DNA from 3 places in the Bradyrhizobium sp. Ken01 genome. Region 1 is predicted to be linked to each of the others. Evidence: riboswitches for the same ligand, from Rfam matches in the RefSeq annotation. Region 1 holds a riboswitch; each other region holds the start of a gene.
The links. Region 1 has a riboswitch for cobalamin ahead of metE (5-methyltetrahydropteroyltriglutamate--homocysteine S-methyltransferase). Riboswitches for the same ligand answer to the same signal wherever they lie in the genome.
Positions count from the first base shown of each region.

Region 2: it holds a riboswitch for cobalamin, as region 1 does, so the genes downstream of both, AC0L3S_RS01205 (DUF1636 family protein) here and metE (5-methyltetrahydropteroyltriglutamate--homocysteine S-methyltransferase) in region 1, are expected to answer to the same signal.
Region 3: it holds a riboswitch for cobalamin, as region 1 does, so the genes downstream of both, AC0L3S_RS01290 (TonB-dependent receptor) here and metE (5-methyltetrahydropteroyltriglutamate--homocysteine S-methyltransferase) in region 1, are expected to answer to the same signal.

Region 1 covers NZ_JBVVPC010000016.1:24,365-30,146, forward strand. The annotation lists gene metE (5-methyltetrahydropteroyltriglutamate--homocysteine S-methyltransferase) at 514-2,829, opposite strand; cobalamin riboswitch at 2,929-3,128, opposite strand; gene AC0L3S_RS17315 (hypothetical protein) at 3,296-3,586, shown strand; gene AC0L3S_RS17320 (4Fe-4S binding protein) at 3,914-4,117, opposite strand; gene AC0L3S_RS17325 (EAL domain-containing response regulator) at 4,694-5,782, opposite strand, start outside.
Region 2 covers NZ_JBVVPC010000001.1:261,857-267,638, forward strand. The annotation lists gene cobD (threonine-phosphate decarboxylase CobD) at 1-146, shown strand, start outside; gene AC0L3S_RS01195 (cobyric acid synthase) at 135-1,583, opposite strand; gene cobO (cob(I)yrinic acid a,c-diamide adenosyltransferase) at 1,594-2,229, opposite strand; cobalamin riboswitch at 2,270-2,486, shown strand; gene AC0L3S_RS01205 (DUF1636 family protein) at 2,582-2,965, shown strand; gene cobW (cobalamin biosynthesis protein CobW) at 2,962-3,996, shown strand; gene cobN (cobaltochelatase subunit CobN) at 3,996-5,782, shown strand, end outside.
Region 3 covers NZ_JBVVPC010000001.1:279,368-285,149, reverse strand. The annotation lists gene AC0L3S_RS01295 (PepSY domain-containing protein) at 117-1,544, opposite strand; gene AC0L3S_RS01290 (TonB-dependent receptor) at 1,556-3,904, opposite strand; cobalamin riboswitch at 4,022-4,223, opposite strand; gene AC0L3S_RS01285 (histidine phosphatase family protein) at 4,296-4,868, shown strand; gene cobT (nicotinate-nucleotide--dimethylbenzimidazole phosphoribosyltransferase) at 4,869-5,782, opposite strand, start outside.

The DNA.
Region 1 (5,782 bases):
CCTGTCGTAAACTTCAGGACTTGCTCACCACTTGCCAGCTGTCCGGTTGGCACGGGCAGCGCCTTGACGGAGCTGGGATCCATCGCGCAGGCGGTTTGACTGCCGAGCCCTGAAACTCAACCGTCAGTTTGCCGTCACGCGCCAGTATTTTGGCACCGCCGAATACCAGCAAATCTTCCCGAAGACCGCGCGAAGGCGCAAATTAGGTATGAAATTCCGCAAGGGCGGTAAAATAGATTGTTGTGATGGGACGCATCCATGGGATGGATAAATGAAGCGATAGGATCGTGGTTCGCGTCGAGCGCAAGTGACTGGGAATATGTCACCTAATCGGTATGGCCGGCATGCGGTCGTCCGCCGGATTCGAGCTTGTCGCCGCTGTATGCGATCGCCTCCGCCGGGGCAAACCGGCATTCGTAGGCGCTGGAAACTTTGGAAGCTCGCAAGGTTATCGCGAGCTCCCAAAGCGCGTTCATCTTATTCACAGATAGGTTGGCGACACGCTCCGTACGATCATGCCTCGGCCCGCAACTCGCGTGCGGCGGCCACCATATTGACGAGCGCGGGACGCACCTCCTCCCATCTTCGAGTTTTCAGTCCGCAGTCGGGATTGATCCAGAGCTGCCGATCGGAAACCCGCTGCCGCGCCAACACAATCAGCTGCTTGATCTCGGCTGCTGCGGGAATGCGCGGTGAATGAATGTCATAGACGCCCGGCCCGATTTCATTAGGATATTTGTAGCTCTTGAAAGCGTCGAGCAATTCCATTTTGGAGCGCGACGCCTCGATTGAAATGACGTCGGCATCCATTGCTGCGATCGCATCGATGATTTCGTTGAACTCGGAATAGCACATGTGCGTATGGATCTGAGTTCCGTCAGCGACAGCGGAGGAGCAAACACGGAAACTGTCCACTGCCCAATCTAGATAGTCCTTCCACTGCGATTTGCGCAGTGGCAATCCCTCCCGCAACGCAGCCTCGTCGATCTGGATCATGGTCGCTCCAGCCGCCTCAAGGTCGATGACCTCGTCTCGGATCGCGAGAGCGATCTGTCGGCATGTCTCGCTCCGCGGGATGTCGTCACGGACAAACGACCAGTTCAGGATCGTCACCGGTCCGGTCAGCATAGCCTTGACGGGTTTTTTGGTCAGAGACTGCGCATGTCGCCACCATTTAACGGTCATGGGCTTCGGGCGGGAGACATCTCCAAACAGGATAGGAGGACGAACGCACCGCGAGCCATAAGACTGAACCCAGCCGTGCTTGGTGAATGCGAAACCCAACAGCTGCTCGCCAAAGTATTGAACCATGTCATTGCGCTCGAACTCACCGTGTACGAGCACGTCCAGGCCGATATCTTCCTGCCAATGCACGGTATGGGCTGTCTCCGCTTTCAGAAGCTGCTCGTACTGCGTGTCATTCAGCGCTCCCCGCGCATGAGCTGCACGCGCATTGCGGACGTCCGCCGTTTGCGGAAAGGATCCGATGGTTGTGGTTGGAAACATCGGCAATGCGAAGGCGACGCGCTGGACGTCGGCGCGCTGGGTGAACGCACTGCGACGGCGACGCATGCTATCGTCGATCGCGGCCATTCGTCCGGCGACGTTCGCACTGTGGATCTTCGGCGATGTTTCGCGGGTGACGGATGCATCCTCTGAGAGCGTGAGTTCATCGGTCACGTCGGCAGCATGGCCAGCCAGCGCTTTGCCCAATATCGAAAGTTCCTTGATCTTCTGCACTGAGAACGCCAACCACGTCTTCAGATTGGGATCGAGATCGATCTCTAGTTCAATGTCGGTCGGAACATGAAGCAGCGAGCAGGAGGGGGCAATCTGAACACGGTCCCTGCCCAGTTTTTTGACCATAGGAGCAAGTTGGTCGAGTAGCGCCGGCAGATTAGAGCGCCACACGTTGCGACCATCAACGACACCGAGCGAGACCACGAGATCTCTACCTGCTCTGGCGACAATCGCGTCCAACTGGTCAGGTGCACGAACCAGGTCGACATGAACCCCGGCAACGGGCAAGGCCAAGACTGTTTCAAGATTGTCGCCGACACCCCCGAAGTATGTGGCCACCATGATTTTAAGGGCCGGCACGGCCTTAGCGAAATGAGCATAGGCCCGGCGGACAGCGGCCCGAGATGCTTCGTCGACGTCCATCACTAGGCATGGCTCGTCGAGCTGAACCCATTCAGCGCCGCGCGAGGCTAGTTCGCGGAGAACATCGACATAGACGGGGAGGAGTCGATCAAGCAGCGACAGCGGATTGAATGCGGGATTTACGCTTTTGCCGAGCTTCAGGAAAGTGACTGGGCCCACTAGGACGGGCCGCGTCTGATAACCGAGGCTTCTTGCCTCCTCATATTCCTCGATCGGCTTCCGAGAGGCATACTTAAAGATCTGATCCTGGTGAAATTCCGGCACCATGTAGTGGTAGTTCGTATCGAACCACTTCGTCATCTCCTGTGCGGCTACGCCGGGCCCATGCTGAGCGTGACCACCGTCTTGAGCGCCACGCGCCATGGTGAAGTAGGTTTTAAGCGACACAGGACCTTCGTTCCAGCCGTAAACGTCGGGAATGGCGCCAACCATTAGGCTGGTATCGAGCACATGGTCGTAGAGCGAGAAGTCATTCGAAGGAATGACGGTCGCACCGCGGGATTTCTGCCGTGCCCAATTAGCGGCACGAAGTCCACTCCCCGCCTCGAGGAGCTCGGCTTCGCTGGATTTTCCCGCCCAGTAGCTCTCGAGTGCGAATTTGAGTTCGCGTCGTGGGCCGATGCGTGACGTCCCCAGTGTGGCAACGGGAAGCGAAAGGATTGACATAGCTTAGACCCCATGTTGGGGCAAAGGCCATGGCGGACGCAGACAGCGAACATCGCGTGAGCGACAACTGCTTGGCGCACACCGGGACGCCCCGCCCGTGGACGATATCTTGTCGAGGCAGGTCTCCTGGCTCACGGGTCGTCGCTGCTGTCCGGCCTTCCCGAAGCCGCATGGCTTCAGTGACTTCGTTGGACAGCGGCTCGCCGCTTACAGTTGCGGGGGCAGCGCCGGCATTGCACCGGCTTCCCTCTTAGCTCCGGATCAAACGAAATCCGGAGACCGCGACGGCTTGAAATTATGCGCACGAGGATCGATGCGTCAACCTACCGATTCTCGCTGCGACATTGCCCAAGCGATTACGAGCGCACTAGGCGGGTACGACGGTCTTGCTCGCGGCCTGGTGAACACGCCCTGATCCGTGGAGGCTCCGCTTGTGAAATGCATTCGCTCCCTGCTCGCGTAACGGTTGAGCTCCACCACCGGAACGAACCCGGGCCGCTTTCGGTATCTGTGTGATCGCGAGGAGGCGACCTTCCGTCAGCAGCTTTTCGAACCTGCGCGTCAGGAAGGTGCGATCATCCTCGGCCGGCATCCGTTTGGTCACAGCCCACGAGGCTCCCTAAAAATTTCGAAAGCCGGATTGCTCCAGGACCGCACGGATGATCAGGTCGGCTCCTTGGTGTTCGGCGGGCCCGCGACCAGGCACGAGGTCGACCGCTCCGTGAGGTTGGCCAAGATGATCTTCTCGGTGCACTAGGTGTTCACGTGCTGAGCGACTTTTGCGTCGGCTTCGATGCGTCGGTGGCCGCTCGACGCCGGTCTGCCTCGCCTCGACTCGCGGCGAGCGACGATAGGCCTTAACGCGGCCACTGAGCATCGAGGGCCTTGTCCTTGTTCGTGACAAATTCGACGGTGTCCTCCGACAGAGCCCTTTGAGGGGTTCCTCGGAGTCGCTCAGCGCCTTAAGCTCATAACGATGTTAATCGACCTCGATGCGCCCCATGCGGTCGTGGTCTCCTCAAGGTCCCACATCTACAACTTCGTTCGCGAAATCGAGCGATGAGGCCTTTTGGTCGCGGGCTGCCTATCCTGTCTTGGACGGGACACAGGTGTCAGGGACCGGACAGACCACCGCGCATTGCGGCGTGTCGCAATGGCCCTCGCACTCCGTACATTTTTTGGCATCGATAACGTAAATGTCGCGCTTCAGACTGATCGCCGCGTTGGGACACTCGAACTCACATGCGCCACAAACGGTGCATTGCGAAGCGACGATCTTGTAAGCCATGCCTTCCGACTCCTTAGGCGAGCGATGCCATGGGCGATCCCTTTCAAATGCCGTGCCAAACGCAGACGCGCTCAATGTTGGGCAATTTGCCCAATTCGGCTGTCCCGGGTCTGAGACCATGTTGCATCTGCGACAGCAACAGGTCGCTTCAATTTCAGGCTACGAGCCCTCGGGCCCTCTTGCGAGAGTCAGTCGCGACTTGACGCTGGAAGCGTCCGTCGGTTTGTTTGGCACGTCAGCGCGGGGGCAAGCGAGGCTGACGCTTCCTCAACCGGCGACGGCAAAAACCGCCAACGGACGCAGGTCTACGTTGGATCTCGGCAAACCTCCGGTCACACACCCCGACTGGAGGTTTGTGCAAGCCTCGCTCATGGCTGCAACGCTAGCTGCGCGGAGGACTCGCTGGAGGCTTGCCAAAACGGGCTTGTGGTATAACAAGCTTCGGAGGGAAATGAAGTGGCGGCGGGACGAGCGACACTGGCCTTGCAGACCGAATTGCACTCAGCCTCATGCCTGGTGCCGAGTAGGCATGGCGGTGCTCGTGAGCGTCGCTTGGCCGCACTCAGCCACTCGCAACTATTTTAGACCAGCTGGAGCAGGGTTGAAAGATGACTGTGCAAATTGCTTCAGTGGCATGGCTTTTCCGAACAGATGGCCCTGCGCAAGGTCGAAGCCGAGTTCGGCCACGGCAATTAGGTCAGCCTGGCTCTCCACACCTTCGGCGACGGTGCGCACATTGTACTCTTTGGCTAGATCGACGATATGGCGGCACACCGTTCGCTTGAGGGGCCCATTCGCGCAGCCGCCGACGAACTGACGATCCACTTTCAATTTCATGAACGGGAATTTTGTCCTCCCCATCAGCTGCGGCCAATTGGCACCGACATTGTCGATTGCAAGGCCAATGTTGTGAAAGCGAACCTCACGCGCAACCTCGACCAGGAGATCTAGGTTCTGGATCGCTTCCACGCTCTCGATTTCAATCGTCAAACCGCCGAAAGCGGCGTGCGACGGCATGCGCCGACAGAGATCGCGTACTGCCTGCGGGTCAATCAGGAATGCTGCCGGGAGATTGATGGAGAGATCGATCGAAGTTTGCTGCTCCAGAAGATACTGCCAATCCTTGATCGCGCGGTCGATCACGAACTGCGACAAGTTCCTAAAATGCGGATCGTGAGGTTCCGGGATGAAATAGGCCGGTGGAACAACGCCCCAGGTCGGGTGCCGCATTCGCACATGCGCCTCGGCGCCGCGGCGGCTAAGGGTACACGCGTCAAACTTCGGCTCATACCAGAGCTCAAGCCAGCCAGCGTGTAAGGCTTCTCCGACATGGACCGCGGGACGGGGCGCCGGCTCTCTTGGCAAGAGCATGCCGATCCGATCGCGCAACGTCTCGGCTGCAAACGGCGCCCTGAGCGGCGGCAGCATAGCAAGTCCATATTCACTGCCGACCTGCTGCACTGCCGCCATGATGATCGACTCGCGCGCTCCGAACGCCAGCACTCGGCCTGCAAATTCTTCGCGCACCAGTATCTCGAGCAATCGTCCAGGCTCGATGCGGTCCGAGCCAATGCCGAGCAGGATCAGATCAGGGAACTCCGTGCGGAGTACATGCGGCAACTCATCAGCAGTCCTGCATTCGCTGATAACAAATCCCATATCCTC
Region 2 (5,782 bases), on a different contig from region 1:
CGCCTGGCGCGCTTCCCGCGCAGGAGAAGCTGGCGCGTCGCCATATCTGGTCGCGCGTGTTCGCGCGAGAGCCGAATTGGCTGCGCCTCGGGCTTCCGGGCGGCGAATCCGAATGGTCGCGCCTGGCCGAGGCTCTAGCGCGCTAGCGCGAGCAGGCCGTCGACGTCGAGATGAGCTTCGATGTGATTGGCGAGGGCATCGAGCGCGCTTTCGACCCTGGCGTGATAGGGCACGTCGCCGGCAGGAATGTCGAGCTTCGCCAAAAACGCCTTGCGGAAATCATCCGACGTGAACAGGCCGTGCAGATAGCTGCCTTGCACGCGTCCGTCGCGCGAGATCGCGCCTTCCGGTTCGCCATTCAGCCTTGCGAATGGCCGCGCGCGATCCGGCCCATCGGTGCGCCCGATGTGGATTTCATAAGCCTCGATCGGCTGATCCGTCGCGGCATGCACGGCCGCGACACGCGTCAGCGTCTTCTCCGGGCTCATCACCGTCGCGACATCCAGAAGCCCGAGACCCGCTGTGTCGCCCGCGGGGCCCTCGATCCCATCGGGATCCGTGACGCTGCGTCCGAGCATCTGATATCCGCCGCAGAGGCCGAGCACATGGCCGCCTCTGCGGTGATGCGCCAGGAGATCGATGTCCCAGCCCTGGGCGCGCAGGAAGGCGAGGTCGCCGCGGGTGGATTTCGAACCGGGAATGATGACGAGGCGCACGTCGCCGGCGATGGCTTCGCCCGGCCGCACCATCACGAGATCGACGCCAGGCTCGAGCTTGAGCGGATCGAGATCGTCGAAATTGGCGATCCGCGACAGCGCGAGACAGGCGATCTTGCATTGGCCCGGCTTGCGCGCATCGCTCAGGCCCAGCGCATCCTCGGCCGGCAGCTCGCCGGCGCGCGCGAACCAGGGCAGCACGCCGAAGCCGCGCCATGCGGTCTTTTGTTCGATCAGCCTGTAGCCGTCGTCGAACAGCGTGGGATCGCCGCGGAACTTGTTGATGACAAATCCCTGGATCATCGCGGCGTCATCCGGGTCGATCACCGTCTTGATGCCGACGAGTTGCGCGATGACTCCGCCGCGGTCGATGTCGCCGACCAGCACGACCGGCACATCGGCCTTGCGCGCAAAGCCCATATTGGCGATGTCGGCCTTGCGCAGGTTCACCTCGGCCGGGCTGCCGGCGCCCTCCACCAGCACGAGATCTGCGCGCGCCTTCAGCCGCTCGAAGCTCTCCAGCACGGCGCCCATCAATGACGGTTTCATCGCCGCATATTCACGCGCACGCGCGGTCGCGATGCGTTTTCCCTGCACGATCACCTGCGCGCCGACATCCGTCTCGGGCTTGAGCAGCACCGGATTCATGTCGGTGTGCGGCTCGACCCGAGCAGCCAGTGCCTGGAGTGCCTGGGCGCGGCCGATCTCGCCGCCGTCGATGGTGACGGCCGCATTGTTCGACATGTTCTGCGGCTTGAACGGGAGCACGCGCAGGCCGCGTCGCACAAAGGCGCGCGCGAGGCCGGCGACGATGAGCGACTTGCCCACGTCCGAGCCGGCCCCCTGGATCATCAATGCGCGCGCCATCGCGAGTTTCTTAGAACTCCACGCCGGCTTGCGCCTTGATGCCGTAGCGGAAGGGGTGCTTGACCAGCGTCATCTCGGTGACGAGATCGGCGATCTCGATCAGCTCGTCCTTGGCGTTGCGTCCGGTGAGCACGACATGCGTCATCGGCGGCTTCGAGGTCGTGAGGAATTCGACGACCTCCGCGATATCGAGATAGTCGTAGCGCAGCGCGATGTTGATCTCGTCGAGCACGACCATGCGGAGATTCTGGTCGAGGATCAGTTCCTTGGCCTTCTCCCAGCCGGCGCGCGCGGCGGCGATGTCACGGACGCGATCCTGCGTCTCCCAGGTAAAACCTTCGCCCATGGCGTGGAACTGGCAGAGGTCACCGAAATGGCCGGTGAGCATGCGACGCTCGCCCGTGTCCCAGGCGCCCTTGATGAACTGTACGACCGCGCAGGGGAAGCCATGGGCGACGCAGCGGACGATCATGCCGAACGCGGAGGAGGACTTGCCCTTGCCGGCGCCGGTGTGGACGATGATGAGGCCCTTTTCGCCGCTCTTGGTCGCCATGATCTTGTCGCGGGCGGCCTTCTTCTTCGCCATTTTCGAGGCGTGGCGGGCGTCGGTTTGGTCGGCCGTCTGGGTATCCGGTTCTGACGTCATCGGACGGGGTCCTTCGGCTTGACAAGAGGCGGTCGGGGGCAAATGGTGGCCCGGCGTTGGTTCCTGTCCTACGACAGGCGAAGAGGGAATGCGATAGGGTCCGAATCGGCAAGATTTGGTTCCAAAATGCAGCCGCCCCCGCGACCGTGACCGGAGAGATGCCCAAGCCACTGATCCCCTGGGGATCGGGAAGGCGGGGATCGAAGGGGAAACCCTGCTCCGCAAGCCGGGAGACCTGCCAGCGCGGACGATTTTGGACCGGCGGACGGGGTGTTCCGCGACGGGGAAACGGGCCTTCGCAAGAACGGTTCGTGGGCCTCTTCGCTTCCCGCTGTTTATTCTGGAAGAAGCGATGACCGTCACACTTCATGTCTGCATCACCTGCCGCGCCGGCCAGACGCTTGGCGAGGGCGAGACGACGCCCGGCAAACGTCTGCATGGTGCGATCCTCGAGGCCGGCGTGCCCGACGGCGTCAGCGTGGTTCCCGTCGAATGCCTGTCGGCTTGCAACCAGGGTTGCTCGGTCGCGCTCAGCGCGCCTGGCCGCTGGTCCTATGTCTATGGCCGTCTGTCGGATGCGAATGCGATCGACGTCGTCGCAGGCGCCGCGGCCTATGCGGCCGCGCCCGACGGCCTTGTGTCCTGGCGCAGCCGCCCGGAGATCTTCCGCAAGCAATCGCTTGCCCGCATTCCCCCCATTTTCCCCATGGCCGTCGTGCCGGAGGCCGCCGAATGAATTCGCTCGCAAAAGTCCCGGTCACGGTCGTCACGGGCTTTCTCGGCTCCGGCAAGACCACGCTGATCCAGCATCTGCTTGCCAACGCCAACGGCAGGAAGCTCGCGGTGCTCGTCAACGAGTTCGGCAGTGAGGGCGTCGATGGCGAGATTCTGAAATCCTGCGCCGATGCGAATTGCCCGGAAGAGAACATCATCGAGCTCGCCAATGGCTGCATCTGCTGCACCGTCGCGGACGATTTCATTCCGACCATGGAGAAGCTGCTGTCGCGGCCGGTCCGGCCCGATCATATCCTGATCGAGACCTCGGGCCTGGCGCTGCCCAAGCCTTTGCTGAAGGCGTTCGACTGGCCGGAGATCCGTTCGCGCATCACGGTCGACGGCGTGATCGCGCTGGCCGATGCCGAAGCTGTCGCCGCCGGCCGTTTCGCGCCCGACCCTGCGGCCGTCGAGGCGCAGCGTGCGGCCGATGAAAATCTCGATCACGAGACCCCGCTGTCGGAAGTGTTCGAGGACCAGATCGCCTGCGCCGACATCGTGCTGTTGACCAAGGCGGACCTTGCGGACGCGGCAGGTCTCGAAGCGGCCAAGGCGGCGATCACCGCCGAGATGCCGCGTCGCGTCCCGATGCTGGCGATCACCGACGGCGCGATCGACGCGCGTCTCATCCTCGGTCTCGGTGCTGCCGCCGAGAACGATCTCGCCGCGCGTCCCTCGCATCACGACGGCGAGGAGGATCACGAGCACGACGATTTTGCGTCCGTCGTGATTGATCTTCCTGAAGTCGCCGATATCGACGCGCTGGTTGCATCCGTTCAGCGTCTGGCGCGCGAGCAGAATGTGCTGCGCGTCAAGGGTTACATCGCGATGGAAGGCAAGCCGATGCGCCTCTTGCTGCAAGCGGTCGGCGAGCGCGTGCGCCACCAGTTCGACAAGCCTTGGGGCGTGGGTGCGAGGCGATCAAAGCTCGTCGTGATCGGCGAGCACGGCGATATCGACGAGGCCGCGATCAGGGCAGGACTCAGCATCTGATGCACGTCGTCTTCCGCGAGAGCCGCGGTCTCGAGGAGACCGCGATACCAAGGGACATCGGCCAGGACCCGGCCGATCTCGTGGTGCTCTCGTATTCGGATTCCGATCTTGCCGCGTTCGCGGCCGGCTGGCGCCGTGGCCGCGACAGCCTGCCATCGCTACGGCTGGTCAATCTCGCCGAACTCCGTCACCCGCTCTCGGTCGACACCTATATCGAGCGCACTCTGGCGCAGGCGCGCGGCATCCTCGTGCGTCTGATCGGCGGGGAATCCTATTGGTCGTATGGGCTCGCGGCCCTGCAGCAACTGGCGAAGGAGCGCGGCATCGTGCTGGCCGTGTTGCCGGCCGACGGCCGCGACGACGCGCGGCTGGATGAATATTCGACCCTGCCGGTCTCGACCCTGCGACGGCTCAAGGTGCTCTGCGACACCGGCGGCCCCGTCGCATCGCAAGCCGCGATCGCGCAGCTTGCACTGGCCTCGGGCCTCTATGCCGGCCCCGTGATCGGGGAGACGACCGTTCCTGAGATGGGCTTTTACGATCCGGCGCGCGGTGTCATTGCCGCGCCGGCGTTGGGTGAGGGCAGGCCGCGAGCGCTCGTGGCCTTCTATCGCTCCTATCTCACCGCGGCCGACACTGGCCCGGTCGATGCCCTGATCGCCGCATTGCGCGAGAAGGGGTTCGACGCGCATGGTGTGTTCGTCACCTCGCTGAAAGCCGCGGGGGTTGCGGATTGGTTGCGCGAGTATCTGGCGCAAAATCCTCCGGCCGCGATCGTCAATGCGACGGCATTCTCGGCGATGGGCGACGACGGCACGACGCCGTTCGACGCCGCATCCTGCCCGGTATTCCAGGTCGCGCTCTCCACGGCACGCCGCGAGGACTGGGCGAGTTCTCTCCGCGGCCTCTCGCCCGGCGACCTCGCGATGCATGTGGTGCTGCCCGAGGTCGACGGCCGCCTGTTTGCGGGCGTGGTGAGCTTCAAATCGGCAGCGATGCGCGATCCCGATTTGCAATTTTCGCATCTGGCACACAGGCCCGACGGGGAGCGCGTGAAGGCCGTCGCCGCGCGCGTTGCGGCCTGGCGTCGCCTTGCCGAGAAGCCGGCCGCCGACAAGCGCATGGCACTCGTGCTCTCCAACTATCCGGGCCGCCCGCATCAGATCGCGCACGCGGTGGGTCTCGATGCGCTAGCCTCGGTCGAGGCCCTGGTGTCCGACCTCGCGGAGACCGGCTTCGATATTGCGCCTGTCCATGGACTTGGCGAGACGCTGCTCAAGCAGACCCTGAGCTGGAGCGTTGCCGATTACCGTGCGGCGCTGTCGCGCCTTCCGCAAGTCTTGCAGGATGATCTCGCGCAAGCCTGGGGCGCGCCGGAGAAGGATCCGGGTTGTCGCGACGGCGCGTTCCATTTCGCCGCGATTCAATGCGGCCGGTCGATCATCGCGGTTCAGCCGGAGCGTGGCGATGCGACCACGCGCGATGCCGACTATCACGATCTCGCCCGCACGCCGCGCCATGCCTATGTCGCGTTCTATCTCTGGCTCCGAGCGCAGGGCTGTGATGCCGTCGTGCACATGGGCGCGCACGGCACGCTGGAATGGCTGCCCGGAAAATCCGTGGCGCTGTCGCAGGCGTGCTGGCCGGAAGCCCTGATTGGCGATCTGCCGATCATCTATCCCTTTATCGTCAACGATCCCGGCGAGGCCGCGCAGGCCAAGCGGCGCCTGGGTGCCGTCACGGTCGGCCATCTGCCGCCGCCGCTCGCGGCATCAGCGGTGCCGGA
Region 3 (5,782 bases), on a different contig from region 1:
TCTAATTTGCAGGCGATCGACCGGCGCTACGGGCCATGCGATTGCTTATGAGCTATGCATGGCAGTCGGCTCAGCCTCTCTTTATTGTACGATCAGTAAGCGGTGGTTTTGCCCGCTCAACGCATCGCGACCAGGCGGCGCCAGCCGATGACGATGCCGGTGATGGAGAACAGAAAGCCGAGGGCGCAGAGCCCGACGACCAAACAGTCGCGCAGCAACGGATGCGCGACGAGGACCGGAAAATCCAGCGTGTGCAGCGCGCCGTAGAACCAGCGATAAGCCCGCCGCGACGAATCCAGCCTTTGCAGCACATTGCCATTGGCGCCGTCGATGTCGAACCAGAGGTCGCCGCAGTAGGAGCGGTAGACCGGGGCACCCGGAACGGTGGACTGCGCGGGATAGTCGTCATTGCCGGCAAGTACAGACGGTACGCCGCAGCCGGCCGCGAGGTGCGCGGTCAGCCCCTGGACCTCGTGCACATCCAGAAATCCCGTTGGTCCATCGCGGGGCACATCCCCTGCCTTGATCAATGTCTGACCGGCAAGGCCCGTCCGATCCCGCCGATAGAGATTGCCGTTGAAGGCAAACCATTCGATTTCACGGGCCGACGGCGACACAGGCTGCCGATCGAGCGATACAGCCGCCGCCCAGTTTGGTGCAGCGTTCATCACGCTGGATTCAGCCGAGGTCAATTGCCCACGCGAGAACAGCCGGCCGTGATCCATGGAGAGCCAGCCACTGAAAATCCAGGTCAGCACGAAGAGCATCGCCGCAAGTCCGACGAGATGATGCAGCGCATGCCAGCCGCGATAGGGTGAACCGATCAGGCCGCTTTGAGGTTTGATCCGCGCAAGTCCGAGCACAGCGCCTAGCAAAGCCGCGATCAGGGCCAGCAGCGACAAGGTCCAGACCACCCGATCCCACAACGACCAGTTGCTTCGCAGGACTGTTGGATAGATCCAGTGCAGCACACTTCCGGCGAGATTCCATCCGCGCTCGCTGCGCGTCGTATCCAGGACGATCTCGCCAGTGAGCAAGGAGACATAGACCTCCGTTCCCGCGGAGTCGCCCAGGGCAGCCCGAAACAAGGGCCGGTGGCGGTCAAAGCCGTTCGGCACGCTCCATTGATCGTAGTCCGAACGCGCAACGATCGCGGCCCGCGCGGCATCAAGCCCACGGCTGCGTGCGTGATCTCGCGCGATGGCTAGCGCGACGTCGAATGATTTGACCGACGCGTCGGCCCCATCGGAGGCGCGGACTGCGCCCGCGCGCGACGGCCCCGAGACGACATAGACCTGTCCGTCGCTGCGCTGGATCAGGCGAACGCGTGTCGCATCCGCGATCCCGCTCGCAGCCACCGCGTCGGCGACCGTGATCTTCATCTGCGCGCTAGCCAGCGGCACGAGCCCGGCAAAGCGTTCAGATTCCGTCAACGACGGAAACGGAACGAAGTGCATCACGATTCCCGTCGCGAACCACATCGCGAACAGCAGGCAGAACGCGACCCCGAGCCATCGATGCAGCAGGACGATCGCGCGCATCATCGATCAGCGTCCTACCATTTGAACGCGGCCGAGATTTCATAGGTGCGCGGCGCGCCCAGCAGGATCTGGTCGGGATAGAACGGATCGCCCCAGATCGCGTAACGCTTGTCGGCGATGTTGCGCACCCGGAAGGTCAGGCGGGCCTGATCGACCGCATTGAACACGGTCTTGGGGATGTCGACGAAAGCATAGACGTCCGCGACGGTGTAGGCCTTCAACGTCACGGTGTTGGCATCGGTGTTGTAGCGGTCGCCGACATGGCGGCCGGTGATGCCGAGCTCGACCGCCCAGGGCGTGAAGAACCGGTACGACGCGCCGGCGTTGGCGACGACGCGCGGCACGTTCGGCGGCGTGTTGCCGGAGAACGAGCCGCCGACAAAATCGTAGTCGGCGTAGCGCGCATCGACATAGGCGATGTTGCCCCAGAGACGCAGAGGCTCGATCGGACGCACGGACGCCGCAAGCTCGACGCCCTTCGATTCCTGCCGTCCGGCAAGATTGAGCTGCATGCCGCCGGCCGCGGCATAGACGTTCTTGCGCAGGATGTCGTAGGCCGAGAACGACCACTCCGCCCGGTTGTCCCAGAACAGATGCTTGACGCCGGTCTCATAGGTGCGCGCGGTGGTCAGGTTGAGCGGATCGGTCGGATTGAGCAGGAAGATGTTGTTGGCTGCGATGTCGGCGCCGGTCGCATATTGGCTGAAGAAGGTCAGGCCCGGAACGGCTTCCCACGTATAGCCGATACGGCCGGTGGTCGGGGCCCACGATTGCGAGAACGGGAAGTTCGCCTTCTCCAGACCGAACTTGTCGGTCGAATTGCGGTCGAGCCCGATATGCTCGACGCGCAGGCCGCCGACTAGCGAAAAGCTGCGCGTGAGCTTCAGCCGGTCCTCGAATGACAGCGCCTCATTATCGATGCGCGCAGTCTGCTGCTGAATGGTGAGCAGGCCGTAATAGCCGCGAGGCGGATCGACCAGTGGAACGGAATCGCCGGGGAAATTCGCGGCGCCCGGCCTCACGAAATCAAGATAGCTTGAGGACAGCGTCGTGACCAAGCGGTTGTCAAAGCCGGCGATATTCGCATCCCAGATCAAGTCGGTGATGTTGCCGACCAGGCGTTGGCTGTGCGCGACATAGAAGCGCTCACGGTCCACCAGGTTCGTACCGGAATTGAACGCCTCGATCTCATTGTTGAACCAGGTGCGCTCTGCGCCGTAACCATAGGCCTGGCTTTTCAGCGTCAGGTCGGGCGCCAGCTTCAGCTCGAAACCGCCGCGCAGCCAGACCTCCTTCGCTACGTTCTTGTTGTCGAGCACGTTGTAGTTGGTGTTGAAGGTGCGGTCGTCGATCGTGACGGCCCCAAGATCAGTCTTGTTGAAATAACTGCCGGACACGATGCCCGTCGTCGCATGCGAGCCGCTGAAGGCGATCGGCACCAGCGGCACGCCCCAATAGGCTTTCGAGCGATCCTCGCGGTACTCGATGGCGCTCCAGACCTTGAGGCTGTCGGAGATGCGGTAGTTGAGCTGGCCCGACACGTCGAGCGTCTTGGTGTTGGTGTCGTCGGCAAAGCCGTTGAGCGAGGAACGGCTGACGTCAAAGCGATAATCGAGCCCCTGCACATTGGTGCTGCCGCCCGAGCCGTAATGCGCCCGGAACGAGTTCAGTGAGTCCCAGGAGAAATCCGCCTCGTTCCGGATCGGACCGGTGTGCGGCTGCTTGGTGACGAAGTTGATCGCGCCGCCGGCGGCGCCCTCGCCTGACATCAGCGACGCCGGACCCTTCAGGAATTCGACGGCCTCCAGATTGGCCGTGTCGGTGATCCGCGAGGTCATGTTCTGCGGACCGATCTTGATGCCGTTGTAGAGCGTGTTGATCTGGCTGTTGGTGAAGCCGCGCATGGAGAAAGCCGAAGGCTCGGCCGGATTGTCGCCGGATGTGACGCCCACCGCGCCCTGCGCGACGTCGGACACGGTGCGGTAGCCCTGCTCGCGCATGGTTGCGGCCGAGATCACCTCCACGGTCGCGGGCGTTTCGCGCACGGTCAGGCCAAGGCGCGAGGCGCTTTCCGCAACGGCATTGGTGTTGAGCGGCGTCTGTGCTGCCGCGGTCGGCACGACAAGCTTAGGCGTTACAGATGCGACCGTTGGCCTGCGCGCAGCCGCGCGGCGCGGGCCCTGCGCCTCCCGCGCGGCGGGCTTGGCCGGCTTGCGGGATTGGGCGGGCGTTACCTCGACCGGCGGCAGAGGTTCGCGGGCCTGCTGCGCCAGCGCGGCGGGCGGATCAAGCACGGCAAAGGATGTCAGCACGGCGGATGCGAGCAGGAACGCGCGCGGTCGTACAATACGAACAGGAGACACGGTCTTGGACCTCGGTATGACGTCAGTGGCACGTCACAGCGAACCAAGGTCCCATCTTCGGGCTTATAAGCCTTCCGATGAAGCCGAATGTCTGTACTCCCCGACCGACATCTTCGCGTGTGACCACGGCTGACGGCAGGTCTCCTGGCTCGCGGGTCAGTACCTTGCGTCGCCTTCCCGGGACCGAGACACCCAGTGGCACGTGACGCAAGATTCGCCGCTTACAGTTGCGGGGGCAGCCACGGCATTGGGGACAATGTCCCCGCACCGCATTCCCTTTTCATCCCCTCTCGGGGAAACCGTCGCGAGCATCTAGGATTACGATCCAGACGGAGTCAATGTGCCAGTTGCGGCGTTAGTGCCACGGCGACCAATTTCCCTGGAGATAAGCATGGAAGGCGAGACCTTCCTCTGGCTGATACGACACGCGCCCGTCGATGGCGTCACGGGGACGATCCATGCGGCCGACGCGCCGGCCGATCTCGGCGATCGCGCGCAGCTGGAGGCGCTGCGGCAGCGCCTGCCGCGGGACGCCGCGAGCTATGCGAGCCCGTCGCGGCGCACGGTCGAAACGGCCCGCGCGCTGGGGCTCGAGCCGTTGCAGCTGGACGAATTCAGTGAGCAGAATTTTGGCGACTGGACCGGCCGTCGGCATGACGAACTCGCCGCGACCGGTGGCGAGGCCTATGCACGGTTCTGGAACGATGCGGCGCGCGGACGGCCCCCGGGCGGCGAAAGCTTTGAGGAACAGGTCGCGCGCGCCCGGCTAGGTTTGTCGAAGATCGGCACCGGGGCCGCAACGCTCGTCGTGCATTCCGGCACGATCCGCGCGGCGCTGTGCATCGCGCTGGATCTGACGCCACAGGCGGCCCTGCGCTTTGTGATCGATCCGCTGTCGCTGACGCGGATCGACCGGCTCGCGACCGGCTGGCGCGTCGTCTGCGTCAATCAACCGATGATTTGATCAGGCGGGACGATCAGGCACATTGGCCTGCGCAAAGGTCGCCATGCCGTTGTGGAGGGCGCAGGCCGACCGCACCAGCGGCAGCGCGATGGCCGCGCCCGACCCTTCGCCGAGCCTGAGATCGAGGCTGATCAGCGGCTGCACGTTCAGCGCGCGAAGCACCAGCCGATGTCCCTGCTCCGCCGACTGGTGCGAAGCCAGCAGGAACGGCTGGCACGACGGGTTGAGCCGCGCCGCCGCCAGCGCCGCGACCGACACGATGAAGCCGTCGATCAACACGGGGATGCAGCGCTGCGCTGCTGCGATGATTGCACCGCAGATGGCCGCGATCTCGAGGCCGCCGACGGCGCACAGGATCTTTTCGGGCGAAGCGCCTGCAATGCCATGGCGCGCGATCGCAGCGTCGATCACCCGCGCCTTGTGCGCACGGCCAGCCGCGTCGATGCCGGTGCCGCTGCCCGCGATCTCCTCCGCGCTCACGCCGAGCAAGCCGGCCGCGATCGCCGCCGAAGTCGTGGTGTTGCCGATGCCCATTTCGCCGAAGATCAAAAGATCGGGCTGGCCGGCCTGCGCGCGGGTCACTGCACGTCGGCCGGCTTCGAACGCAAATGCCAGCTCCGTGGGGGTGAGCGCAGCTTCGACGCTGAAATCGCGCGTGCCGTTGCGCGGCTTGTCGGTCACGATTCCAGCCATCTCCTCCTGCGCCAGCGTGCCGGCGTCGATAACCTGAAGGCTGGAGCCTAGCTCACGCGCGAGCACCGAGATCGCGGCACCGCCGGAGGCGAAATTCGCCAGCATCGCGATGGTCACTTCTTGCGGATAGGCCGAGACGCCCTGCGCGACGATGCCGTGATCGCCGGCGAAGATGATGATCGGCACCCGCGCCGCGCGCGGCTGATCGGTTGCTTGCAGGC